2 linked regions of the Cohaesibacter sp. ES.047 genome follow. The protein of the gene in region 1 interacts with the protein of each later gene in a pairwise test. Links are inferred from orthologs where the notes say so. Each region holds a gene or a part of one and is shown on either strand. Other genes may lie near its edges. The genes, in order: rpe and CPH65_RS19540.

Evidence for each region.
Region 2: the proteins of rpe (region 1) and CPH65_RS19540 interact in binary tests that used the Escherichia coli proteins (3 or more experiments, as listed by UniProt). The link is inferred for Cohaesibacter sp. ES.047 from one-to-one orthologs.

The regions. Positions count from the first base shown.
Region 1 is NZ_LT907844.1:4,860,649-4,870,659, forward strand. Bases 7,113-10,011 are described here. They hold rpe (ribulose-phosphate 3-epimerase), read left to right. Parts: upstream 7,113-8,174; coding sequence 8,175-8,849; downstream 8,850-10,011. Other genes in these bases: CPH65_RS22600 (FAD-binding oxidoreductase), read right to left, coding at 7,113-7,826; purB (adenylosuccinate lyase), read left to right, coding at 8,973-10,011. Outside these bases: high-affinity branched-chain amino acid ABC transporter permease LivM, read left to right, coding at 1-1,244; CPH65_RS22570 (ABC transporter ATP-binding protein), read left to right, coding at 1,241-2,110; CPH65_RS22575 (ABC transporter ATP-binding protein), read left to right, coding at 2,107-2,832; CPH65_RS22580 (DUF6867 family protein), read left to right, coding at 2,851-3,189; CPH65_RS22585 (branched-chain amino acid ABC transporter substrate-binding protein), read left to right, coding at 3,422-4,528; CPH65_RS22590 (P1 family peptidase), read left to right, coding at 4,796-5,821; CPH65_RS22595 (Lrp/AsnC family transcriptional regulator), read left to right, coding at 6,025-6,498; more of CPH65_RS22600, read right to left, coding at 6,570-7,112. UniProt on the Escherichia coli protein: Catalyzes the reversible epimerization of D-ribulose 5-phosphate to D-xylulose 5-phosphate.
Region 2 is NZ_LT907844.1:4,256,732-4,266,624, reverse strand. Bases 3,042-5,822 are described here. They hold CPH65_RS19540 (PfkB family carbohydrate kinase), read right to left. Parts: upstream 4,966-5,822; coding sequence 4,117-4,965; downstream 3,042-4,116. Other genes in these bases: CPH65_RS19535 (SIS domain-containing protein), read right to left, coding at 5,130-5,822; CPH65_RS19545 (LacI family DNA-binding transcriptional regulator), read left to right, coding at 3,042-4,032. Outside these bases: CPH65_RS19560 (hypothetical protein), read left to right, coding at 1-96; CPH65_RS24885 (amino acid ABC transporter permease/ATP-binding protein), read right to left, coding at 249-1,766; CPH65_RS19550 (ABC transporter substrate-binding protein), read right to left, coding at 1,957-2,802; more of CPH65_RS19545, read left to right, coding at 2,965-3,041; more of CPH65_RS19535, read right to left, coding at 5,823-6,113; CPH65_RS19530 (DeoR/GlpR family DNA-binding transcription regulator), read right to left, coding at 6,333-7,139; CPH65_RS19525 (TRAP transporter large permease), read right to left, coding at 7,279-8,583; CPH65_RS19520 (TRAP transporter small permease), read right to left, coding at 8,602-9,204; CPH65_RS19515 (TRAP transporter substrate-binding protein), read right to left, coding at 9,263-9,893. UniProt on the Escherichia coli protein: Catalyzes the ATP-dependent phosphorylation of fructoselysine to fructoselysine 6-phosphate. Functions in a fructoselysine degradation pathway that allows E.coli to grow on fructoselysine or psicoselysine.

The sequences.
Region 1 (10,011 bases):
GCCTAGCGGCACTGGTAACCCTTGGCCTGACGTGGATCCTCGTGGGCATGAGAACAAAGACCGCGACAGGCGGCCTTGTCCTCACCAGCCAGTGGGAACTGGTTACCTGGATGGTTGTTGTGGTTGCGATTGGTCGCTTCCTGATCAGCCTGCTCGTCTGGCGCGGTGAAAACGTCGTCGCAGATGCGGCCAAATCCGTCCTGCCATCAACGGAAGCCTTGACCAAAATCGGCACCTTTTTCGGCCCCGCCCTTCTGGCGCTGGCTGTTTCGATGCCGTTTTGGGGCGATCGCTATATGATTGACCTTGGCATTCTGGTTCTCACCTACATCATGCTCGGCTGGGGTCTGAACATCGTGGTTGGCCTCGCCGGTCTTCTTGACCTCGGATATGTGGCCTTTTATGCGGTTGGCGCTTATTCCTACGCGTTGTTCGCCCACTATTTTGATCTCTCCTTCTGGGTCTGCCTGCCGCTTGCCGGTATTCTGGCAGCCTTCTGGGGCATTATTCTGGGCTTCCCTGTCTTGCGTCTGCGCGGCGACTATCTCGCCATCGTGACGCTAGCATTCGGGGAAATCATCCGTGTCGTCCTGCTCAACTGGTACCAGTTCACCGGCGGCCCCGACGGCATATCCCGCATTCCGCGCCCCTCCTTCTTCGGCCTTGAATTCAAGCGCAAGGACGGATTTGCCGATTTCTTCGGCCTTGATTATTCCTCACTGCACAGGGTGATCTTCCTTTTCTATCTCATCCTGATTCTGGCTCTCGTTACCAACTTCGTGACAATGCGCCTGCGCAAATTGCCGATTGGCCGCGCATGGGAAGCCCTGCGTGAGGACGAAATCGCCTGCCGGTCTCTGGGGATCAACACCACCAACACCAAACTGACAGCCTTCTCGCTTGGCGCTATGTTCGGCGGTTTCGCCGGCGCATTCTTTGCCACCCGGCAGGGCTTCATTTCGCCAGAGAGCTTCACCTTCATGGAATCGGCAATCATTCTGGCCATCGTGGTGCTTGGCGGGCTGGGTAGCCAGATCGGCGTCGTCATCGCCTCCATCGTCATGATCGGCGGCTTTGAGCTCTTCCGAGATCTACAAGAGCTGCGCATGCTTGTCTTCGGCCTGTTGATGGTCTTCATCATGGTCTGGAAACCGCGTGGTTTGATCTCAAGTCGCGCCCCGTCTGTCTATCTTAAAGAGAAGAAAGCCGTCTCGGGCGATCTGGTTGCGGAGGGCGAAGGATGAACACTTGGAACGACAATCCCATCCTGACCGTCGAGCATCTCACGATGCGCTTTGGCGGTCTGGTTGCGGTCGATGACCTTTCCTTCGAGGTTGGCCGCAATGACATCACCGCTCTGATCGGCCCCAACGGTGCCGGCAAGACCACGGTCTTCAACTGCGTCACGGGCTTCTACAAACCCACTGAAGGCCGGATCACCATGAAACGGTTAAACGGCGAACAGCTCCTTCTGGAACGGATGCCCGATTTCCAGATCGCGCAAAGCGCCAAAGTGGCAAGGACTTTCCAGAACATCCGTCTGTTCGGCGGCATGACCGTTTTGGAAAACCTGATGATCGCCCAACACAACAAACTGATGAAGGATTCCTACTTCACTGTGGGCGGCGTCCTTGGTCTCAAGAGCTTCCGCAGGTCCGAAACCGCCTCGATCGATAAAGCAAAAGGCTGGCTTGAGCGGATCGGGCTGATCGACCGGGCAGATGACCCCGCCGCAGACTTGCCTTATGGCGACCAGCGCCGTTTGGAAATCGCCCGTGCTATGTGCACGGGTCCGGAACTGCTCTGCCTTGACGAACCGGCTGCAGGTCTGAACCCCAAGGAAACCCATGAGCTGAACCAACTGCTCTATTCCATCCGGAAGACAGACGACACGGCGGTTCTGTTGATCGAACATGACATGAGCATGGTGATGGAGATCTCCGACCATGTTGTCGTTCTCGATTATGGCGTGAAGATCTCGGACGGCGATGCCAATCATGTCCAGAATGACCCCAGCGTGATTGCTGCCTATCTTGGTGTCGATGACGAAGAGGTTGAGGAAGCCGAAGCAGAAGCGCATTTCTCGCATAAGGAGGAGCAGACCTCATGAGCCAGCCACTCCTGAGCCTGAGAGGCGTCGAAACCTATTATGGCAAGATCGTTGCCCTGCGCGGCATCGACATTGATGTCAATGAGGGCGAGATCGTCACCGTCATCGGTGCCAACGGTGCCGGTAAATCAACCACCATGATGACCATTTGCGGCATCACGCGTGCCCGCGCCGGTTCCATCATCTACCGCGGCGAGGACATCACCAAGCTGCCAACCCATGAGATTGCGCACAAACAGATCGCTCAGTCTCCCGAGGGACGCCGGATCTTTGGCCGCATGACCGTCATGGAAAACCTTCAGATGGGGGCAGCAGTCATCAACTACGCCCACATTGATGAAGACCTCAGGATGGTCTTTGACCTCTTCCCCATTCTGGAAAAGCGTCAAAGTCAACGGGGCGGCACCCTGTCAGGGGGCGAACAGCAAATGCTGGCGATCGCCCGAGCCCTGATGTCCCGCCCCAAGCTTCTGATGCTGGACGAACCTTCTCTGGGTCTTGCCCCTCTCGTGGTCAAGCAGATCTTCGAAGTGGTAAAGGAGCTGAATGAAAAGCAGGGTCTGACGGTCTTTCTCGTGGAACAGAATGCCTATCATGCGCTGCGCCTCGCCCATCGCGGATACGTGATGATCAATGGACAGATCACCCTGACAGGTGGCGGCAAGGAACTTCTATCCAATCCGGAAGTTCAGGCAGCCTATCTCGAAGGCGGACGGCACTAAGCAAAAGGAACGGTTGTCATGAACTTTCTTTGGGACAATACCATCGCCGCCTTTCTCGTCCTCACCATTTTTCTGGGTGGCGGAGCAGCTTGGATGTCAGGCAGAGCCATCGCGTTGAGCTGGCGTCCGAATTGGCAAATATTTTTATACATGCTGCTTCTGACCGCAGCAGTAAGATTTCTGAATTACGGCCTCTATGAAGGACAATTGCTGTCCCTCTACTACTATCTGGTCACCTTCGTAATCCTGACAGCCTTCTGCTGGCTGGGTTACCGCTATACACGCACAAATCAGATGGTAAGGCAGTATCATTGGCTCTATCAAAAGGTCAGCCCTCTTTCCTGGAAAGAGCGGTAGGCCAGAGCCGATCAGCAAAAGATCGGGTGTGACGACACACGCCACACTCGCTCCGACACATGCGGGACATAATCGATTGTTCAATTTGTGAAGGAGAAAAAGGGGATTGAATGTTTTATAAATTTCAGCCCTAATCCAACCAACCGTAAGGTTCAAAAATAAAATCACTACCAGATTGTTGCGCTCAATCAGGCGCAACGGAACACGCCAAACATCTCATGGGAGAGTTTTGATGAAAAAAGCACTTTTGGCAGGCGTCGCCCTTGCTGGCTCTATTGCTATGTCCAGCGCCGCAATGGCCGATATCGTGATCGCAACTGCAGGCCCAATGACCGGTCAGTATGCTTCCTTCGGCATGCAGATGAAAATCGGTGCCGAGCAGGCGGTTGAAGACATCAACGAAGCTGGCGGCATCAACGGCGAAATGTTGAAGCTGGAAGTTGGCGATGACGCCTGCGATCCGAAACAGGCTGTTGCTGTAGCCAACCAGATGGTTGGTAAAGGCGTTGTCTTCATGGCTGGCCACTTCTGCTCTGGCTCTTCCATTCCTGCGTCCGCAGTTTATGCTGAAGAAGGCCTTGTGCAGATTTCGCCGGCTTCCACCAACCCGAAATTCACCGACGAACGTCCGAATCCGGATGGCGGCACCTACCGCGTCTGTGGTCGTGATGACCAGCAGGGTGAAGTTGCCGGTAAACTGCTCTTTGAAGAGTTCGGCGACAAGAAGGTGGCCATCATCCACGACAAAACCGCTTACGGTAAGGGTCTTGCTGATCAGACCATGGGAGCTTTCGAAGCTCTTGGTGGCAAAACTGCAATGTACGAAGCCTATACCGCTGGTGAAAAAGACTACACCGCGCTGGTCTCCAAGTTCAAACAGGCTGGTATCGACGCTCTGTATGTTGGTGGCTATCACACCGAAGCAGGCCTGATCGTTCGTCAGATGCGCGAACAGGGCATGGACACCGTCCTGATCTCTGGTGACGCTCTTGTGACGGACGAATATTGGTCCATCACCGGCGACGCTGGCGAAGGCACCCTGATGACCTTCTCCCCGGATCCGGCTCTTAACCCGGAAGCAGCACCGGTTGTGGAAGAATTCAAAGCCAAAGGCCTGACCACCGAAGGCTATGTTCTTTACACCTACGCTGCGATCCAGGCTTGGGCTGATGCTGTTAAAGCGGCTGGCTCCACCGACTATGACGCTGTCAACGAAGCTCTGAACGAAGGCGAATTCTCCACCGTTCTTGGCAACCTGTCCTTCGACGACAAAGGCGACGTCACCCTGCCAGGCTATGTCTGGTACGAATGGAGCGAAGGCAAATACTCCTACAAATAAGATCGGTATCACAGATCTGACGATCTGACCGCTCTTGAATAAAATGGAAAGCCCCTTTGCACTCAGCAATGGGGCTTTTCTTTTTGCGTAGCTATGCCGGCCCGTTCGCAACAAGATGCACCAACCACACCGCCAACCTTGCCAATGCGGGCTTGGTCCTGACCAAAAGCCTCGTTATGCTGACGCAGACAGAGCTCCCTAACTTGTGTTGTCCAGTCAGGATGGCACATGAGGGTCAGGGAGTTCAGTCGGACGCAAGGAAACCAAATGAACAATCTCATCACGGATATCGATGGTCTCAAGGTCGGCAACGCCACTGATCTGACGTTGAAATCAGGAACGACAGCACTTCTGTGCGACCGGCCGATGATTGCCTCGTGCATGATTCTGGGGGGCGCGCCGGGCACCCGGGACACAGACCTCCTCTCCCCCGAACAGAGCGTGCAACATATCGACGGGCTTGTTCTGTCCGGCGGCTCCGCTTATGGCCTCGATGCTGCAGGTGGCGTGCAAGCCTGGTTGCGAGAACAAGGCCGCGGCTTTGCCATCGGACCGGTGCGTGTTCCCATCGTCTCAAGCGCCATTTTGTTCGACCTGATCAATGGCGGCGACAAGTCATGGTCCCGCCAGAGCCCCTATTGGGAGCTTGGCTGGGAGGCTGCAGAGGCAGCAGCCCAAGATTTTTCTCTCGGCAGCCATGGTGCGGGCACAGGCGCCTTCACGGCAGGACTGAAAGGGGGCTTGGGCTCCGCATCCATGCAAACAGACGACGGCATTCGCATCGGTGCGCTGGTCGCGGTCAATGCCGTGGGGCGCGCGACAATGGGCGAGACACCCCATTTCTGGGCCGCGCCCTTCGAGAAGAATGCAGAATTCGGCGGGCTCGGTCATGCCAAGGAACTCCCCGAAGACATAGCCATCCCCTACACGAAGCTGGACGCCATGCGCAATGCCCCCACCGGCGGCCTACCGACCGGACTGGGTGGCAACACCACGATCGGCATCATCGCCACCGATGCCAAACTGACCAAGCCCGAGGCAAAGCGCCTTGCGATCATGGCCCACACCGGATTTGCTCGCGCGCTCTGGCCGTCCCATTCTCCAATGGATGGGGATTTGATCTTCGCGCTGTCCACAGGCAGCAAGGATCTGCCCAATGGAGATGACGGCTTTGGGATGCTCGGCGCTCATGGCGCAGCGACGATGGCCCGTGCCATCGCCAGAGGGGTCTATGAGGCCACGCCGGCACCCGAAGACCCCTTCCCCACGTGGCGAGCGATGTTTTCGTCCTAGCGATGATTCTGTTCGACGTAATCCACAATCCTCGGCGGAAGAATTGTTTTACCTCGTCGAGCCACAGGGGCTTTTTCTTCACATTCCTTTCAAATCGAGTGCTTTTCTTTCCTAGGGCAGCTCGAATTGAATAAAAATAATCATGTACAAGCCCCAAAATACTTTGTAGCCTTCGAATAAAATATTTCTAATGTGAGCTAGATATGGAAAAAATGACACTGGATTCAGGGGACGTGCGCATCCTCAAAGTCTTGCAGAGTGACGCATCACTTTCCATCGCGGAAGTCGCAAAGCAGGCTGGCATGTCGCAAACGCCCTGTTGGCGCCGTATCAAGAAACTCAAGGAAACGGGCGTTCTCAAGCAGATCACCGCGATCATAGATCGCGAGTCCGTGGGCCTGAGCTTTGTCTCCTATGCCTTTGTCAAACTCACCGTGCCCAGCCGCACAAACATGGAAGAATTCGACAAGCTGATGAGCGTCTGGCCCGAAGTCGTCACCTGCGAACGCATTACCGGTGCTGTCGACTATCTGGTCAAGGTCATCACCGAAGACATCAAGGCCTACGACAATTTTCTGTGCTACAAACTGCTCAATTCCGAACTGGTTTCGGATGTTCAGTCGCGCATCGTCGTTTCCACCGTCAAGGAGACCGCCGCTCTGCCGCTGGTCGAGTGACGCGTGAGGCAAAAAAGACGCTGGCCCGTTCAGACCAGCGTCGTTTCTTGTTCTTGAAGAACCACCCTGCCCTAGAACCGGCCTGCAGAAAAGCCTTTCACATCATAGGATAGCTCGCGCCCCATGATCATATCGGCCATCATTCGGCCAGTCACCGGCCCCGTCGCAAATCCCAAATGGCCATGGCCAAAATTGAAGTAGAGGCCGGGATGGTTGTCCGCCCGATCAATGAGCGGCAGCGAATCCGGGAAGCATGGCCGGAAGCCCATCCAAGGTTCATCCTCAACCGGTGCCCCAAGTGGATAGAGATGCCGGGCCCATTCGGTTGCACGATAGATCTGCACCGGTGTTTTCTTCGTGTCCCGCGCGGCAAACTCAATGCCTGAGGTCATCCGGATGCCCGCCTCGGTCGGGGTCATCAGAAAACCGACGTCCTCATCCACCACGGGGCGATTGAGGAAGGCTCCATCCTTGCTGGCGAAATGCTGATGATAGCCGCGCTTGGCCGCAAGCGGAAAGCTGTAGCCCATGGGTTTGAGCAGATCGAGGCTCCATGCCCCCAGCGAAACAACCACCTTGTTGGCCTTGACATCGCCAGCCTCGGTGGTGACGACCCAAGCATCCCCTTCCCGTTTGAGGCTCCTGGCATCCCCTTTGACGAAGCGTCCGCCGCGGCTCTCGTATAGCGCTGCATAGGCCTTGGTCACGGTCTTGGGCGAAGAGACAGACACGCAGCCTTTCCAAAAGATGGCGTGATCGTCCTTGTCAAACTGCATGTGCGGTTCGAGCTCTTCGAGATCGGTCTGTTTGACCACCTCATAATCGACCCCAAACTCAGCCGCATAGCGCCGCGCCCCTTCGGTTGACGCAAAGCTCTTGGCGCTGTGGTAAAGGTGGATCCAGCCAGTGGCGCGAAACTGCTCGTTTATTCCTGCTTCATTGGCGAAATGCGCATGTTCGTCTGCCGCTACCGCTCTAAGCGGGGCAATCGCCCGGGCGTAGGTATCGATGCCCTTGTCATTGGACAACAGCCACATGCGAAACAGCCATGGCGCAAGCCTGGGCATGAACGTGGGATGATAGTGCATGTGGATCTGCCGATTGGACGCATATTTCGCCACCTCAATCGGATTGCTCGGAATGGTCAGAGGGATCATGCCATCCTTCTCGATGACGCCAGCGTTGCCATGGGAGGCTTCTTCCCCCGGCTCACGTCGATCAACCAGCACCACCGATTGCCCCGCAGCCTGCAAATGCAAGGCGGTGCTGACACCCACAATCCCCGCTCCAAGAACGAGGACGTCATGGCTTTTTTCTTCGTTACTCATCAAAATTGACTCCACTCGGCAGCCCTCGGTGACCCGACATCAAGGGAGCATCGTTTGAAACGGGACCACAGTATCATTTGAGACAGGCTGGATTTGACAGCAGAACGCCAACGCCCCGGAAATACCACCAATATACAAACAAAATACAAAAGAGCAATCACTTCCCGCATTTTATCAGGACAAAAGCGCCAAGGCCTCGTCTCTTGCGTTGATCCGCGAAATATTTGCACCGATTGCCTGCAAAATCAAAAACAATTCGTCACCCCCCCCACCCGGAAGCTTGCCCAAACCCCGCCCATATGCTACCCGCGAAGCCAACATCCCAATGACACGACAGGATCAACAACCATGGCGCGGCCCATCATCATCGCCCCTTCCATTCTCGCTTCGGATTTCGCCCGCTTTGGCGAAGAGGTCAAGGCCATTGACGAGGCCGGGTGCGACTGGATTCACGTCGATGTCATGGATGGCCACTTCGTGCCCAACATCACGTTTGGGCCACAAGTCGTGCGGGCCATTCGCCCCTATACCGACAAGATCATCGACACGCATCTGATGATCTCGCCTGCCGACCCGTATCTGGAAGATTTTGCCCAGGCGGGCGCGGACATGATCACCGTACATGCCGAAGCGGGTCCACATCTTGATCGTTCTCTTCAGGCCATTAAGGCCATGGGCAAGAAGGCAGGCGTTTCACTGAACCCCGCAACCCATGAGAGCGTCATCGAATATGTGCTCGACCGCCTCGACATGGTGCTCTTGATGACGGTTAATCCCGGATTTGGTGGTCAGTCATTGATCTCCTCAGTGATCGAGAAAACCCGCCGCGTAAAGAAAATCATTGGTGATCGTGACATCGACATCCAGATTGACGGCGGCGTCACGGTTGAAACTGCGCCAAAAGTTGTCGAGGCTGGCGCAAATGTGCTGGTTGCCGGTTCTGCCATTTTCAAGGGCGAGAGCGTGGACGACTATCGCAGAGAAATCGAAAACCTTCGCAAAGCCGCCCAAAAAGCCCAATAAAGCGCGCGCTGCTGATAGTGCATACCATGATATGCCCGTCGCATATCCGGCCCTTTTCCTCCCTTTGGTCCTGCTTCTGGCGAGGCTCCCAAGGGGTCCCACAAACGAACACAGGCAACCGACATGATCCCTCGTTATTCCCGGCCCGACATGGTCGACATCTGGTCTCCCGAAACCAAGTTCCGCATCTGGTTCGAGATCGAAGCCCATGCCTGCGATGCGCTCGCCAAGCTGGGTGTCATCCCGGAAAGCGCAGCAAAGACTATCTGGGAAAAGGGCAGCGCGGCGACCTTTGACATCGACCGGATTGACGAGATCGAGCGCGAGACCAAGCATGATGTCATTGCTTTCCTCACCCATCTGGCCGAAATTGTCGGCCCCGACGCCCGCTTCGTGCATCAGGGCATGACCTCTTCGGACGTGCTGGACACCTGTTTCAACGTCCAGTTGACCAAAGCTGCCGATCTGCTGCTGGCCGACCTTGATAAACTGCTTGAGGCCACCAAACGCCGCGCCTTCGAGCACAAGGACACCGTCTGCATCGGCCGCTCTCATGGCATCCATGCCGAGCCGGTGACCTTTGGCCTCAAGATGGCCGAAGCCTACGCAGAATTCGATCGCTGCCGGACCCGCCTCATTGCGGCCCGCGACGAAATCGCCACCTGTGCCATTTCCGGGGCCGTCGGCACCTTCGCCAACATCGACCCCAGCGTTGAGGAACATGTGGCAGAAGCCATGGGCCTTCAGCCCGAGCCAGTATCCACACAGGTCATCCCGCGTGACCGTCACGCCATGTTTTTCTCCACCCTTGGCGTGATCGCATCGTCCGTTGAGCGCGTCTCGACAGAAATCCGCCACCTGCAGCGCACCGAAGTGCTCGAAGCAGAGGAATTCTTCTCCAAGGGCCAGAAAGGCTCTTCGGCCATGCCGCACAAGCGCAACCCGATCCTGACCGAGAACCTTACCGGACTTGCCCGCATCGTGCGTTCTGCCGTCACGCCTGCCCTTGAGAATGTCGCCCTCTGGCATGAACGCGATATCTCCCATTCCTCCGTTGAGCGCATGATCGGCCCAGATGCGACCGTAACGCTCGACTTCGCCCTTGTGCGTCTTACCGGCGTTATCGACAAGCTGCTGGTCTATCCCGAGCGCATGCTGGGCA
Region 2 (9,893 bases), 610 kb from region 1 along the record:
GGAGGCGTTCCGAGCGGGCTTTCTAGAGGATTGCTCTTTGTCCTCAGCGCAGTTGGAATTGGCATCGTTATCTTCGCAACCTTGTCAGCGATGTAGCGGGATTTCAAGGGATCGCGCTGGGTCACTCGAAACGAAGGCAAAGAAACAATCCGGAGCCGACTGATGCACACAAAAAAAGGGGAAGCAACCTTGGTTGCTTCCCCTTTTTACTTGGTGATGTGCAGCGCCATGATGTGCGCCGCTGCTTGTCAGAGCACTTCCTGCAGGAAGTGCTGGAGACGGTCATTCTTGGGATGATCGAAGATCTGCTCGGGCGTACCCGCCTCGACGATGCGGCCCTCATCCATGAAAACGACCTGATCGGCCACCTTGCGGGCAAAGCCCATTTCGTGGGTGACGACAAGCATTGTCATGCCGCGCTTGCCAAGATCTGTCATCAGTTCCAGAACGCCCTTGACGAGTTCAGGGTCAAGCGCACTTGTCACCTCATCAAAGAGGATGACTTCCGGTTCCATGGCCAGTGTCCGGGCGATGGCAACACGCTGTTGCTGGCCGCCAGACAGGTTGGCAGGCCGATGATTCATGCGGGAGGCAAGCCCCACTTCAGAGAGGCGTTCCTCGGCAAGTTTGCGAGCCTCGGCAATCGGCATCTTCTTGACCTTGTTCAGCGCCAGACTGACATTCTGCAGTGCAGTATGGTCGGGGAACAGGTTGAAGTGCTGGAAGACCATTCCGATGCGGCGGCGAAGCTTCTCGGGATGCATGGTCAGCACATCGCTGCTGTCCAGAGTGACCGCGCCGGACTTGGGCTCGACCAGACGGTTCAGACCGCGCAGCAGGGTGGACTTGCCCGAGCCGGAGGGTCCGATGACGCAGGTCACGGAGCCAGCGGGAACCTCGAGCGAGATATCCTTGAGCACATCGATGTCGTCATAGGCCATGGTCAGGTTCGAGATTTTCAGGCTGCCGCCCCTGAAGGCCGGTTTCTCGACCGCAGGAAGGTTGGGGACAGAGGCTTGTTCGGTTACTTCCTCAAGGCCTGAGACCGGGCCTGACTTGGTGACCTTGCCGGTGCGGAGCCTGTCGTCGATATAGTTGACCAGATGGGTGAGCGGCACCGTGATTATCAGATAGAAGACGCCTGCAAGGAGCAACGGCGAGAGATTGCCTGTGACCACAGCCTGATCCTGACCAACGCGGAACAGATCGCGCTGGTAGGTAAGCAAGCCAAGGAAGTAGACAAGGCTCGAATCCTTGACGTTGCCGATGAACTGGTTGACGAGGGCGGGGAGAATGCGGCGGATACCCTGCGGGATGACGATAAGACGCATTCCCTGACCGTAGCTCATGGAAAGAGCGCGGCTGGCTTCCATCTGGCCCTTGTCAACGCTCTGGATACCCGAGCGAAAGATTTCGCCGATGTAAGCGCCAGCAATCAGGCTGAGTGCGGCAATTCCCAAAGGAAAGGGGGAGGGGCCGAACAGCTCGCGACCGATGCGGGCAAAGCCCTGACCGATCAACAGGATGGTTACGGTTGCGGGGAGACCACGGAAAATATCGGTATAGATACGCGCGGGCAGCTTAAGCCAAGGGGACCGGGAGATGCCCATGACCGCCAGCACAATGCCGATAAGAACGCCGAAGAATGTTGAAAATGCTGCGAGAATTAGTGTGTTCTTGAGCCCGATGTAAAACATACTGGGCAGAACTGAAGCCATAGCGTCGAAATCGAGAAAGCTACGTCTTAGGGTTTCTAACCACTCCATCTGCTGTTGTCCTGTTTGTTACCGTCTGGCGAGAAAGCCCTGTTTGGTCGATGGAGATGCGGCGTGTCCTTCAGGTATGGGAAGGTAATAGGGCACGCTAAAACACCTCGACTTTTTTACTTTTTGCCTTTGGGGGCGGAATGCTCCGCCCCCATGCTTCTTGAATTGCTGGTTTTGCAATGACGAGTAATCAGTTCTGCGGGAGATACTGTTTAGGCATCGGGCTGCCTGGGAACCACTTGCTGTGCAGTTCTTTCCAAGTGCCATCCTGCATGGCTTCGTGGATCTTTTCATTGAGTGCGTCAAGCAGCCTGCTGTTTCCTTTACGCACAACGAAACCTGCGGGTGCATCGAAGGATGCGAAGTTCTGCATGACTTTCAGGCCCGGATAGTTTTTACCGAACTGTTTGGCTGCTTCGAAATCGAGGAAGTGAGCGTCGACCATGCCATTGTTCAGGGCAGCAACGGCGCTGTTGTTGTCTGGGAAACGAACCAGCTGAGCTTTGGGGAAATGCTTCTGCGCATAGTCATCCTGCAAAGTGCCCTGCACGATGCCGAGGCGCTTGTCATCCAGGGCTTCGATGGTGGACAGCGATTCATCGGAACTGAGAACCGAGAGGAAGCCTGCGAGATAACCATCCGTGAAGTCAGCGACTTTCTGACGTTGCGCGGTGGTGCCGATCGCGCCGACGGCCACGTCAAAGCGGCCATTGACAACGGAAGGAATAAGTGCTGCGAAATCCTGACCAACAAAGGTGACCTGATCTTTTTCGAAGCCGAGCCGTTTGGCAATGTTTTGGAAGAACTCAACGTCGAAACCGGAAAATGTGCCGTCTGCAGTCACAAACGCATATGGTTTCGCATCGGACATGGTGCCTACCATAATGGAGTCAGTATCCAAAAGTCCGTAGGGATTGTCATCTGCAGCGTTGGCGGGAGCAACGAGACAGGATACAACTAGACCTGACATCATTGCCAGGTAGGAACGGCGGGTGAATTTGCCGAAAAGATTGGTAATCTTCATGCTGTTCTCCATGGGGGCTTGCCGGTTATCTGGCTTATTTGGTGTTTGAACCGACAAAATCGAAAGTGAGTGATTTTGGCGAATTTTATTCCGATCCTTATTAATGAGACCGGTCTCAATGAAAGACTATAATGATCTTGACTGACCGTCAACTCGTCTGTAGGCATTTAAATTATGGATAAAAAGAAACTTCAGTCTCCTGCCGTCACCGTTGCCGACGTTGCCCGACATGCACATGTTTCCAAGTCGACCGCAGCGCGTGTGCTTGGGGGCTATGGCGTGACAAGCGAAAAAGTCCGCGAACGCGTGCAAGCCTCTGCCAAGTCTCTGAAATATAGAGCAAATGAGTTGGCTCGTTCGATGACTACCGGAAAATCGAAAACCATCGGTGTTGTGGTGGGTGACATCGAAAACTCATTCTTTGGTATTGCTGTGAGAAGTATCACCGACGTTGCCAATGCGAGCGGATTCAATGTGATTTTGACCAACTCGGATGAGAATTTCGATGTGGAACGAGAGGCTGTGAACGTTCTGGTGGGTAAGCAGGTTGACGGTTTGATCATTGCGCCGGCCAATCGCTATCAAACGGCCCACCTTGAGAATCTCAAATCCCTCAATTGTGCGATGGTTCTGTTCGACCGCGAGGTTCCCAGTCTGGAAGTCGATACGGTTGTCAGCGATGATTTCGAATCAGCTTCGAAGGCGACTGAGCAATTTATCGAGGCTGGCCACCGTCGGCTGGCATTCGTGACCGAAACGCTGGAAAGCGGGATGGATGAAAATGGTGAATTGCTGATTCCCACCTCGTCGGTCGGACGCCGTATCTCGGGATTCCTCTCAGCCTGCCGTGCTGGCGGAATTCCGCAGGAGGACAGCATTATCGTACTCAATGCCGATCCCGATCGTGGTCTTAGTGCCTCGATCAGCAAGGTGCTTGATCAGGCGGACCGTCCGACCGCGATGCTTGCATCGGACAGTCATGTGGCGCTGAAGATCTTCAAGCAGGCAAAGCGGCGCGATATAGATATGCCGTCCGACTTGTCGCTGATCGCGTTTCACAATGCCGACTGGACGGAAGTCACGAACCCGACAATCACGGTGATTGACCAACCTGTCGCGGAGATGGGGCGCTGGTGTGCCGAACAACTCATCAAACGGATTGAAGGCGTAACCGAGCCGCCATTGCGGCATGTGATGAAGATGCAGATGATCGACAGACAGTCAGTCGAGACTGCGAAATGACAAAAAGGCGAGATCAAATCTCGCCCTTTTGTCAATTTGTGACCAGATCTGGCTTCGATGAAGCAATCCTGTCGTCTTGCAGCCTCAGCTCGCGGAAACCTTATAGGGATGACCGAAGGCACCGAGGCGGGTGCAGGTGTCGGCTGCGAAAGTCGCGGCACCATCCAGAGATTCCTCAACAGAATGGCCCATCAGGATGCCACTCAGATACGCGGCGATGAAGGAATCTCCCGCGCCGAGCGTGTCGACGACTTCAACCGGCTTGATGCCCTGGCGATAGCGTTTGCCGCCAACCTGCCAATAGGCACCGTCGGAGCCGCGGGTCACGCCGATTGTGTCAACACCCAGCCCTGCGACGGTCTCGATCAGGTCGTCAACCTCGCTTTCATTCAGCGCAGATCCGGAAAAGAAAGCCGTCGTGATAGAAGGGGCGATACGTTTCACATAGTCCAGTTCCAGATGGGAGGAGAAATCGAACGCCACCGCATTCGCCCGCTCCCTGATCAGGGGCAGTTCATTCTCCAGATAGCTGAAGATGGATGTGTGAACGCAGCCATAATCTTCTACGGCCTGAAGGTCGACCTCTTCCATTTTCAGGGTCAGTTGGCGCTGGATGCCGCCCTTGTTGGACCCCAGAAAGACGCGGTCTCCCTGATCGTCGAGATGGACGACGGCCTTGCCATTCTCGCCGCAAGCCTGACGAATGCGGTCGATCCAGAGGCCCTCGGCCTCAAGGCTTCTGACCACATGCTTGCCCTCTTCATCATTGCCGACAAGTCCGATATAGCCGGCTTTCTCGAGGCCAAAGCGTTTGGCCAGCACTGCGACGTTGAGCGCGTTTCCGCCGGGGAAAAATTCATTCCGGTCTTTGTAGAAATCAACCACGTTGTCGCCAATGCCGAGCAGGGAGGCCTTGTTGTTGGAGCGAGCCATTTCTAGGACTTTCTATTGTTGTCTTTTCGCGAAAATTCGGTGAGATCGCTTCCCTTTTGGAAATGAGGCCGAAAATTTGGTGCGTTCTGATTATTGATTTTTGACTATTCAAAAAAGTGAGGGCGGATCGGAGACAATCGAAAGGGCCTCCGATCCGAGTTTGATCAGTATTCCATGCGCCACATGTAGCGGCGGACGGTCAGCGGATGGCCGCGCTTGTCGCCGAGTTCAACGGCATAGAGCCGAAGGACCAGATTGAACATGATCGGCGTGAGATATTCTGCAACCTCGCCAGCCACTGCTTCGAGACCGAAGTCGGTCGCATCGAGAACAGAAAGACGTTTGGAGTATTTCTGTGCAAATGCCAGAGCGCGTTCATCCATCTTGCGGGCATTGCCGAGGCCTTTGAGGATGATGATCGGGGTATCGAAATCGGTGATTTCAAACGGCCCGTGGAAATATTCGCCCGAATGGATGCAGGCGGAATGCACCCACTGCATTTCCTGCAGCAGACAGATTGCAAAGGCATAAGCGGTTGAATGGTTCGCGCCGGACGCCATCGTGTAGATGACCGGTTCGCGCTTGTGAGACTCGCCGAATTCAGCAGCCGCGGCAGCATATTTTTCTTTCAGGCCTTCACCGATATCGTGCAGCGCGGGGATAGCCTTGTTCGCCAGATCATATTTGCTGTTGCCTTCAAGCTTGTTGAGAATGCCAAGCACCAACAGGAGCAGCATCACCGAATTGTGCTTGGTGGTGACAGACAGCGGATCCCATTCGTAGAAGACCGTGTTTTCTGTGGCTTTGTCCAGCGGGGAGTCGGCCAGATTGGTCAGGGAAATGGTCAGCGCTCCGGCCTTGCGGGCATACTCGGTTGCTGCAACCGTTTCGGGGGTGTTGCCGGAATGCGAGCAGGTGATGACCAGTGAATTCTTGCCAAGGCGCGCCGGTGCGCGGGAGATGAACTCGGCTGAGCTGTATGCGTAAGAGGCGATGGATTTCGCCTCACAGTCCACCACATACTGCCCTTCCTGCAGGAGCGCATAGGATCCACCGCAGGCTACAAAATAAATTTCGGAGATGGAGCCGTGGGCCGCGACAGCCTCGATGGCTTCATCCAGACCGTAGGCCTTAACTTGATCGTTCATCCTGAGATCCTTGATTACGTGATGGGATGTTTTGAATGGAATCTTATATTGAGACCGGTGTCAATATTGCAAAACGGACGTTTTTTGGCAAGAAAAAAGAGGTTTTTTCCCTATTCAGAAATTCGCGATGGAAGGCAGGTGTGGGTGCAGGTGCCCCAAAAAGCGCTTGTAGCGCAGGTCCGGAAGGGGCTGAGGCTATGGTCTCGTAGGGGGGGAGCTTCAGAAACGGGCAATCTCGAGATTGACACCGCGCAGGCGGATTTTCTCGGCTGCCTCGTGGGACAGACCTTCATCGGTGATGATGGTGTCAAAGGTCTCGATCGGCACGGTGCGATAAATGGCGCGGTCAAAGAAGCGGCTGCTATCGAGCATCAGGACGGTGCGTTCGGCCGCCTTGATCATCGCCCGCTTCATCAACATCACATCCAGCAAGGTTTCCGATGCGCACTCTATGTCGAGTGCCTGAGCTGACATGAAGAAGCAGTCGCAGCGGATATCATCGAAAAACTCGAGCCCGGGCTCTCCTAGCAGGCCGTAGGAGCCGAAGCGACAGGTTCCACCCGGTACGATAAGCTTGATATGCTCCTTGTAGGCGAGGGTGGTGGCAACATAGAGGTCGTTGGTGATGACAGTCAGGGGGATCCCATTGGCTGCGATTTCCTCTGCAAGCATATGGGCAATCACGGCACCGGAATCGATGATGATGCTCTGCTTGGGTTCAATCATCTTGCAGGTGAGCCGGACGATCGAGTTCTTTTCTTCGACCGCGGTCCGCCGCGCCAGATCGGTTGATGGTTCGAAATTGGTGCGCGAGCGAATCCTCACTGCGCCGCCATGGGTGCGGCGTACGATGCCTTCGGCTGCCAGCGAGTCCAGATCTCGTCTCACTGTCGAGACGGAGATGTTGAACATGCGTGCGAGTTCCTGATTGGTGCCGGAGACATTGGTCTGAAACCACTGAATCAGTTGTTCCCGTCTTTCTGCGGGCAACAGCTCTTCCCCTTGAGATACAGTTATTTCGACCAAGATACACTCCAGTAGTTTCTCAATAGGCAGGGTTGATGGATTGAATGTTACTACACAGATCTATCAACCCTGACTTGAACTTACCCCGAAAACCTCACTCGGGGAATGGATGAATAAACAAATTCCAGTCGAAATGTCACTATAGTGCCGACGGCAACCACAGAACTATCTGGGGGAATGTGGCCAGAAGGGCCGTGCCGAGACAGAGCAGCAGGAAGAAGGGGGCCGCGGCGAGAATTGTGGCTCCCAAACTTCGCCCGGTCAGCGCCTGCAGGATGTAAAGGTTGAGGCCGACGGGTGGCGTGATCGTGCTCATTTCGATCATGATGACCAGATAGATGCCGAACCAGAGCGGATCGTAGCCAGCCTGAACGATCAACGGCACGGCAATCGGCACGGTCATCACGGTCATCGATGTGCCGTCCAGGAACATGCCGAGTACGATATAGAGTACAGCCAGAATCAACAGGACCCCATAAGGTGAGAGATCGAGGCTGGCAATCATTTCGGTGATCATCGTAGGCAGATGCATATAGGCGATCGCTGCGGACAGGAAGGCCGATGCTGCAATCAGCATGCAGATCATGGACGAAATCCGCAGGGTGTTCATCAGGCTTTCGACAAGCATCCTGATACTGAACTGCCGGGTGGCTATCGTGATCAGGATGGCGCAGAAAACGCCCACTGCTGCTGCTTCAGACGGTGTGGCAAGGCCCGAATAAATCGAGCCGAGGACGACGAACATCAAGACGGCGAGGGGGGCCAGTTCCCAAAGCCCCTTCAGGACGACACGCAGAGAGATTTCGCCTTCATATTTGGGGGCCATATGCGGGAAGAAGGTCGAGATGATGGCGATGTAGCCCGAATACAGCAGCGCCATCATCGCACCGGGGACAATCCCTGCGATGAAGAGTTTCGAGATCGAGACCTCGGCCAACACACCATAGATGATCATGGCGATGGAGGGAGGGATCAGCAAACCGAAACTGCCTGCGCCGGCGAGGGATCCGGCTGCCAGCGACATGCTGTAATCGCGCTTTTTGAGCTCTGGCACGGTGATCTTGCCAACCGTTGCCGTTGTTGCGGTCGAAGAGCCCGAGATTGCGGCAAACAGGGTGCAGCCGAAGACGTTGGTATGCAACAGACCGCCCGGGATCTTGGCGACGATAGGGGCGAGCCCGCGAAACAGGCGTTCGGATATATCCGTTCTGAAGATGATATCGCCCATCCAGACAAAGATCGGCACAGCGGCCAATTCCCAGGATACGGCGGAGGAGGAGATCACTTTCGTGGCGATCGCACCGACCCGGACCCAGGGAAAATCAAGAATGAGCCACATGGCCCCTGCGCCCGATAGCATGAGGCCGGCAAAGATCCAGGTACCGGCTCCCAGAAACAGGGCCAGCAGGGCGAGCAGGAGAATGGAGGAAAGCGCAACAGACATGGTTCTAACCTTTCATGCTCAGATCTTGAGCGATCCTTCCGATGTATGTCCGACAGCGAGAACGCGAAGCAGTCTCACAAAAACCTGCAGGGCCAGAAGCCCCAGTCCGATGAGGAAAAAGCTTTCCGGTATCCAGAGCGGGATCTTGACGTAATGCTGGCCGACCGTTCCGCGCGACCAGTATTTATAAACCGAGTGCCACTGGTAGCTGATGAGGAAGAGGAAGATGGCCTCAGTGGCAACAAGGCAAAAGAGCTCTGCGACGCGCTGCGCGAAGGAGGGCATGATATTGGTGAGTGCGGTGACGCGGATCATGGCACCGTGCTCGAGCGCCCAGGCGGCCGACAGAAAGGTCGTCGCCGCGACCCCATATCCGACCAGCGTGTCTGCCATGAATGTCGAGAGCGAGAAGAAGCGCAAACCAATCTCGACGATGATCAACAGGGTCATCAGGGACACAAAGATCGCCGAAATCACTGCACAGAACAGATTCAGGCTGCTCGAAATGCGGCTCAGCATGGCGAGCCAAACCGGATCATCGGGATGAGAGGGGAATTTGAAAGGTGACCCGTCGGAGATCGCGTCTGCTTCCGATGAGTCGAAGCCAGTATTCGTGGACATCGATTGGTGACCTTAAAAAGGTCCAGTACCCGGCAAGACCCGGATACCGGACGCCGGATTAGCTGGACTTCTTGGCTTCGAAGGCATCGAGAACGGTCTTGCCTTTCTCTCCGGTCTGGGCAAGCCAGTCTTCACGTACGGGCTTGCCTGCATTCTGAAGCAGGTCGAAGACTTCGCTGGGTACGTCATCATCATGGGTGATGGTCATTCCGTTCTCACTCATGACCTTGTAGGACTTCTCGATGGAGTCCACGACGATCTTCCAGCTGTAGGTGTCGCACTCATCGCAGATATCCATGATCGCTTTCTGGACATCTTCGGGCAGGGCGTCAAAGGCTGGTTTGTTGACGTGGCAGACAAACAGCCCCATGGCATAGTTGATTTCGGTGAAATCGGAGACATAGTCCCAGATGGAGAGCTGCATGCCGCCATCTGCCGAGGTGAGCACCGCATCGATGCCGCCGGTCGACAGCTGCGGGATCAGATCACCCCAGGAGATCTGCAGCGGCGAGGCCCCTGCATTGACCAGTGTCTGGGTGCCGTTCACATCATAGGTACGGATGCGCAGTCCTTCGATGGCATCAACAGATGTGATTGGCAATTTGGCGTGAATGCCGGACGGAGCGTTTGGCATGGCCCACAACAGCTTCATGTCGTGATCTTCAAAGATCTTCGAGTATTCGGGTTTT